Linked DNA regions of Zymomonas mobilis subsp. pomaceae ATCC 29192. The protein of the gene in region 2 binds, or shares a complex with, the protein of the main gene of each other region. Links are inferred from orthologs where the notes say so. Each region holds a gene or a part of one and is shown on either strand. Other genes may lie near its edges.

The links.
Region 1: the proteins of clpA (region 2) and clpS are in contact, whole or in part, in a solved structure (PDB 1LZW), measured with the Escherichia coli proteins. The link is inferred for Zymomonas mobilis subsp. pomaceae ATCC 29192 from one-to-one orthologs.

Annotation. Positions count from the first base shown.
Region 1 is NC_015709.1:1,622,462-1,625,693, forward strand. What follows is about bases 436-3,232. They hold clpS (ATP-dependent Clp protease adapter ClpS), read left to right. Parts: upstream 436-1,567; coding sequence 1,568-1,897; downstream 1,898-3,232. Other genes in these bases: ZYMOP_RS07215 (LL-diaminopimelate aminotransferase), read right to left, coding at 436-1,243; murA (UDP-N-acetylglucosamine 1-carboxyvinyltransferase), read left to right, coding at 2,017-3,232. Outside these bases: ZYMOP_RS07210 (hypothetical protein), read left to right, coding at 1-28; more of ZYMOP_RS07215, read right to left, coding at 32-435. UniProt on the Escherichia coli protein: Involved in the modulation of the specificity of the ClpAP-mediated ATP-dependent protein degradation.
Region 2 is NC_015709.1:909,958-913,881, reverse strand. What follows is about bases 545-3,598. They hold clpA (ATP-dependent Clp protease ATP-binding subunit ClpA), read left to right. Parts: upstream 545-937; coding sequence 938-3,259; downstream 3,260-3,598. Other genes in these bases: ZYMOP_RS04115 (ABC transporter permease), read right to left, coding at 3,389-3,598. Also shown: more of ZYMOP_RS04115, read right to left, coding at 3,599-3,924. UniProt on the Escherichia coli protein: ATP-dependent specificity component of the ClpAP protease. It directs the protease to specific substrates. It has unfoldase activity. The primary function of the ClpA-ClpP complex appears to be the degradation of unfolded or abnormal proteins.

The DNA.
Region 1 (3,232 bases), 710 kb from region 2 along the record:
CCGCATCATCCAATATTGTTGGCACTAATTTTTATTCAGCCGCAATGGTTTCGTTGGTATGAATACCTAAACTTGAGAAATAACGCTTAATATTGCGCGCGGCCTGACGAATACGATGTTCATTTTCTACAAAGGCCAAACGCACATACCCTTCGCCTTTTTCGCCATATCCAACGCCCGGGGCGACCGCTACTTTTGCATGGGTAAGAAGGCGTTTTGAAAATTCAAGACTGCCCAAATGGGCCAATTCGGCTGGTAACGGTGCCCAAGCAAACATAGACGCTTTTGGTGCCGGAATGGGCCAGCCGGCACGCGCAAAACTTTCTACCATGACATCTCGACGATGGCGATAAAGTTCGCGATTTTTAGCAATGATTTCTTGAGGGCCATTGATAGCGGCAACAGCCGCCGCCTGAATAGGCGTAAAGGCTCCGTAATCAAGATAGCTTTTGACGCGGGTTAGTGCCGCAATCAGCTTTTTATTTCCAACCGCAAAACCAATACGCCATCCCGCCATAGAATAGGTTTTTGATAAAGAGGTAAACTCAACAGCCACATCTTTTGCCCCCGGAATCTGGAGAATAGAAGGGGGAGGATTGCCGTCAAAATAAATTTCCGCATAGGCAAGATCGGATAAGACCCAGATATTATGCTTACGGGCAAATTCGACAACCCGTTCGTAAAAAGCCAGATCCGCGACTTCTGCTGTCGGATTAGAGGGATAGCCGATAACCATAGCGCTTGGTTTAGGCACCGTAAAATTAACGGCTCTTTCTAAATCCCTAAAGAAGTTTTCATCCGGTGTGGTTGGAATAGAGCGAATCGTGGCACCGGCAATGATGAAACCGAACATATGAATCGGATAGCTAGGATTGGGGGCAAGAATCACATCACCCGGGGCTGTGATTGCTTGGGCAAGGTTAGCAAGACCTTCTTTCGACCCCAACGTCACTACCACTTCACTGTCAGGGTCAAGATCGACCCCGAAACGGCGCTGATAATAAGCCGCCTGTGCCTTTCGTAAGCCCGGAATACCGCGAGAAGCGGAATAGCCATGCGCATCCGGCTTACTCGCTACTTCAGCTAGCTTATCAATTACATAAGAGGGAGGGGGTTGATCAGGATTCCCCATACCAAGATCAATAATATCCTCTCCTGCCGCCCGCGCGGCGGCCCGCATCGCATTGACTTCTGCGATAACGTAAGGGGGCAGACGGCGGATGCGGTAGAATGGCTCGGACATTTTTACTCCTTGGCCGAATAAAAAAAGTGGAAAAACTCTATTTATAATACGCTTTTATCCGGCGAAAATACTATAGGATTTTCTGCAAGCGGTGATAAGAAGATATTATGTTTTTTTACAAAAATAGTAGAAAGATATTTTATCATAAAGATAGCCTTAAAAGATAGTTTAAGCGGACCATTTTTACCGATATAAGTGTTCGCATTATCTTGTTTATGGCTTTTTGTGGTGTCATATCACCCTAAACAGCAGTCTATAGGCAATTGCCGATTTGCCGAGGCAGGCATAGCCGCCTTTCTTCAACAATTTACCTTAGGGGATATCATGAGCGGCGATAAGGATTTTGATCAGGATAATGAAAATGACGTCACAGTCATTACCCGCACCACACCCCAGACAAAAAAACCACAACCCTATAAAGTCTTAATGTTAAATGACGACTATACCCCGATGGAATTTGTGGTTCTTTGTCTTCAACGTTTTTTCCGTATGGGAATCGAAGATGCTACTAAGGTGATGTTACAAGTGCATCAACGCGGTGTCGGGATATGCGGAATTTTCAGCTATGAAGTGGCCGAAACCAAAGTTAATCAGGTTATCGACTTTGCGCGGCAGCATCAGCATCCATTACAATGCACTTTAGAAAAAGCCTGATGATTTTATCCGGTACTTCAAGCCCGACAGACTAACTAATATACCATGAATCGTTTTTTCCTGATTTTTCAGGATTAAGGGCGCTTGGCGGCAGGATTGTTTAAAGATAGAGACAGGCTATGGATCGTATTAAAATTCGCGGTGGCCAACGCTTGAAAGGCCGTATTCCTGTCTCGGGCGCTAAAAATGCTGTTTTAGCGCTGATGCCTGCTAGTCTTTTAACCAGTGAGCCCTTAACGCTTATCAATCTCCCGCGACTAGCTGATGTTGATAGCTGTTGCCATTTGTTGAATGAGCTAGGCGTTTCTACCATGATCGCCCGTTGTAAGGGGGATCATCCCGGCCGTGAGATTACCTTAACGGCCGCTTCTATTGCTTCAACCGTCGCCCCCTATGACATCGTCCGTAAAATGCGGGCGTCAATTCTTGTGTTGGGGCCATTATTAGCGCGAGAAGGGGAAGCAACTGTTTCGTTGCCGGGTGGTTGTGCTATCGGTAACCGTCCTATTGATTTACATTTACGAGCTTTAGAGGCCTTAGGCGCTGATATTGAATTGGCGGCAGGTTACGTGCGTGCGCGGGCACCCGATGGTGGTTTAAAAGGGGGTATTATAAGTTTCCCGGTGGTATCAGTAGGGGCCACTGAAAATGCTATCATGGCCGCTGTTCTAGCGACAGGCGAAACCATTATTAATAATGCCGCGCGTGAACCAGAAATTGTTGATCTGTGTCGGTGTTTGCTGGCGATGGGCGCTAAAATTACAGGTATTGGTAGTAGCCGTCTAGTTATCCATGGGTGTGATCGATTACATGGGGCAACGCATGTTGTCATGCCTGATCGTATCGAGGCTGGTAGCTATGCTTGTGCCGCCGCGATTACAGGGGGGGATGTTTTTTTACAAGGCGCACGGGCTATTGATATGGCCGAAGTGCTGGTTGAATTGGAACAAAGCGGTTTAGGTATAGTAGCTGAAGAAGAGGGCGTAAGAATTACAGCCGATAAGCCTTTGGAATCCTTAACCCTTTCAACGGCACCTTTCCCTGGATTTCCGACAGATATGCAGGCTCAGTTTATGGCTATGCTTGTTCTGGCAAAGGGAACTAGCGTTTTGACCGAAACGATTTTTGAAAATCGTTATATGCATGTACCAGAATTAGTGCGGATGGGCGCCGATATTCAGGTCCAAGGGCGTATGGCTGTCGTAAAAGGCGTGCCCCGTCTATTTGGTGCCGAGGTCATGGCTACAGATTTGCGGGCTTCTATGAGTCTGATCATTGCCGCTTTGGCGGCTGAAGGGGAAACACAGGTGCATCGTGTTTATCACCTTGATCGGG
Region 2 (3,924 bases):
AAGGCAAAATTACCGATTTGTTACAAGGATAGTATAGCGGCGAACCGCTGGCGGCAAGCATCCTACCTGTTTGAAGAGGGAAGGATTTTTTATGAAAATGAGGTAATTTTGGGGAAGAGGGTTGACAGCAGCTTATTGCCGCATTAGTTCGCAGCTCAACTGTTGCCCCGTCGTCTAAAGGTAAGACTACGGACTCTGACTCCGTCAATTGTGGTTCGAATCCACACGGGGCATCCAGATTACATTATCGAATAAAATATCTGATTTTTAAGATATTCAAAGACTTCTAAGAACACATTCCAAAAAGTAGATAAAAATTCTGTATTTCTCAAAATGAGAATAAGTGAATCTCTCAACGTTCTTAAGAATTTTTTGCTGATAACTCTATATAATTACAGTTATTATTTTAGATTTATAATCTGTATCTAATACAAGATACTCTATTTTTAATTATTATTTAATTTAAATTTTTCTCAAAAAATATTCTTTATGTCTAAAATTAATGACTGTTATTGTAATATTTTTTCTTATTAGCGCTATTTTTACGTGCTTATTTTTTAATGTTCTATTGACTTCACGATAAGGAACGTCAACCTTATTCTCTGTGGAATCGGATTATTCTAAAAACAAAAAATCCTTCTATCGTTCAGGCGTTATAGGGGTTCTCGATTTAGTTTCTCTATTCCTTCAGGAAATTTCAGGAGTATCCTTAAATGCTACAAACAGCTTTTTATGGCAGAGGATTTGCCCTGAGTTTTTATAGTCGATGCTGGTTAAAATCCGCATTTTTATAAAGTAAATATGTTTTTTGTTTTATTTTTCGATTATTGATAATTCATTGTGTTGATAAATGGATAGGCCATACCAATATACTGAATAGTACGAGTTGTTAGGCATCGGATTTTTATCCGATGCATTAGGAATAGGGAGTGGGAATATGCCATCTTTTGCCAAAGCCCTTGAGCAGACACTTCATAATGCGCTTGCGATTGCTAGCCGCCGTCACCATGAATATGCTATGCTGGAACATTTGTTGCTGGCTTTGATTGACGACGAACATGCGTCGAAGGTCATGGCAGGCTGTGGCGTTGATCTTGCTGAATTAAAGCGCTCTATTACCACCTATCTAGATACTGAACTGGATGCTTTGAAAATTGAGGGGAACAGTGATCCCTCGCCAACAAGCGGTTTCCAGCGTGTTATTCAGCGGGCTATTTTGCATGTCCAATCATCGGGACGCGATGAAGTCACGGGGGCGAATGTTTTAGTCGCTTTATTCTCCGAGCGTGAAAGCTATGCGGTTTACTTCCTCCAGCAGCAGGATATGAGCCGCTTGGATGCTGTAAGCTTTTTAAGTCATGGTGTGGGAAAAGGTGGACTTGCAACGCCTGAAACCCAGAATGAGGAAGAAAAAGCACCGCAGCGTCCTGCTGAAGTCGCTAAAAAGAATGAGAGCGCTTTGAAGCAGTTCACGGTTAATCTGAATGAGAAAGCCGAAATTGGGCGCATTGATCCTTTGATCGGTCGGTCTGCCGAAGTTGATCGCACTATTCAGATATTATGTCGGCGTTCTAAAAATAATCCGCTTTATGTCGGCGATCCAGGCGTTGGAAAGACGGCCATTGCGGAAGGACTCGCCCGTAAGATTATTGAAGATCAAGTGCCAGAAGTCTTAAAAGGCACGATCATTTATTCTTTGGATATGGGCGCGCTATTAGCGGGTACTCGGTATCGGGGTGATTTTGAAGAACGTTTGAAGGCCGTTGTGTCTGAACTTCAAAAGCAGCCAAAAGCGGTTCTGTTTATTGATGAGATTCATACCATCATTGGGGCAGGCGCGACTTCTGGCGGAGCAATGGACGCTTCTAACCTCTTGAAACCGGCGTTATCGAGTGGTGCTATCCGTTGTATCGGTTCAACAACCTATAAAGAATTTCGGAATCACTTTGAAAAAGACAGAGCGCTTTTGCGGCGGTTCCAGAAAATCGATGTGGTTGAGCCGTCTATAGAGGATGCCGTCAAGATCCTTTCGGGATTGCGGCCTTCTTTCGAGCAGCATCACAATGTGCGCTATACCTCGGATGCTATCCGCTCAGCGGTAGAGCTTTCCGCACGTTACATTAATGATCGGAAATTACCTGACAAGGCCATTGATGTCATTGATGAAGTAGGGGCTGCCCAGATGTTGGTAGCACCGTCTAAAAGACGTAAGGTTATCTCGGCAAAAGAAGTAGAAGCGGTCGTAGCTACTATGGCACGCATCCCACCGAAATCAGTGTCCAATGATGATAGTCAGGTATTGGCTAACCTTGAAACTGATCTGAAGCGTGTGGTCTTTGGTCAGGATAAGGCCATTAAAACTTTGGCTTCTGCCATTAAGTTAAGCCGTGCAGGTTTACGCGATCCGCATAAGCCCATTGGTAACTATCTGTTCTCTGGTCCAACCGGGGTTGGTAAAACAGAAGTGGCACGTCAGTTGGCTTCGCTGTTAGGCATTCCGCTGAAACGCTTTGATATGTCTGAATATATGGAGCGTCATTCTGTCAGCCGTTTGATCGGTGCACCTCCGGGTTATGTCGGTTATGATCAGGGCGGCCTCTTAACGGATGCCATCGAGCAGAATCCACATTCGGTCTTGTTATTGGATGAAATTGAAAAAGCGCATCCTGATCTCTTCAATATCTTGTTGCAGGTGATGGATAACGGAAAGCTGACTGACCCTCATGGAAAAACGGTCGATTTCCGTAACGTTATTTTGATTATGACAAGTAATGCGGGTGCCTCTGACATGGCACGGGAAACGATTGGTTTTGGTGATCTCACGCGTGAGGGTGAAGATTACGAGGCGATTAAAACGATGTTTACACCAGAATTTCGTAATCGTCTGGATGCGATCGTTCCCTTTAGCTATCTGTCGCCGGATATGATCCAGCGTGTGGTTGATAAGTTCATCCTTGAACTTGAAATCCAGTTGGCAGACCGGAAGGTTGACATCGCTTTTGATGACGAAGCGCGCGAATGGTTGGGTAAAAAAGGCTATGATCGTCTTTATGGTGCCCGCCCAATGGGCCGCCTGATTCAAGAGAAGATCAAACAGCCATTGGCAGAAGAATTACTGTTTGGGAAGCTCGTAGATGGTGGTGAAGTAAAAGTTCATATGAAAGACAATGAACCTAGCTTTGAAATCGTCCCAGGCGCGCCTTCCATCAGCAAAAAGGCTAAAAGTAGTAAAAAGGCCAGTGAAGCTGCCAGTGAATAATCCTTCATAGAGAAGATGGGCTGATAACCTTAGCCCATCACTCTCTTCATTTGCGCTATAAAAAACGGATCTGGTTTATACCGGATCCGTTTTTCTGTATATCACTTGCTATATTATCTAAGGGTAGAATCAGGATTTTAACTTCCAGCCGCGCGCAATTAAAAAATAGGCTACGAGGCTAAGAATAATATTAACTGCAATCAGAATGCTAGCGCTTATCGTGACATTGGCATCTGCAACATCAATAAAGCCATAACGAAAACCTGAGATTACATGAAAAAAGGGATTCCATGTACTGAAATCATAAAACAGGCCATGTAGGCTATGAACAGAATAGAATGTGCCGGAAAGAAGTGCCAATGGTTGAATAATGAAATTAGAAACTGAAGCTGCATGATCATATTTATCGGCCCAGACAGAAGTGAGCAGACCAATAAGCGCTAGCATCATAGCCCCTAGAAAACCGAACAAAAAGACAGCGCCTATATGCATAGGATTGTAATGAACATGGGGCCAAAAAGCCATGGCTAACCACAAAAAGAAGCCCACCAAAAAAGCCCGTGTCATTGCAGCCCCCAATAAGGCTGCTATTAGCTCTTTGGATCCGATAGGAGGAATAAGATAATCTAAAATAGTACCTTGCATTTTGCCTACTAAAAGTGAGA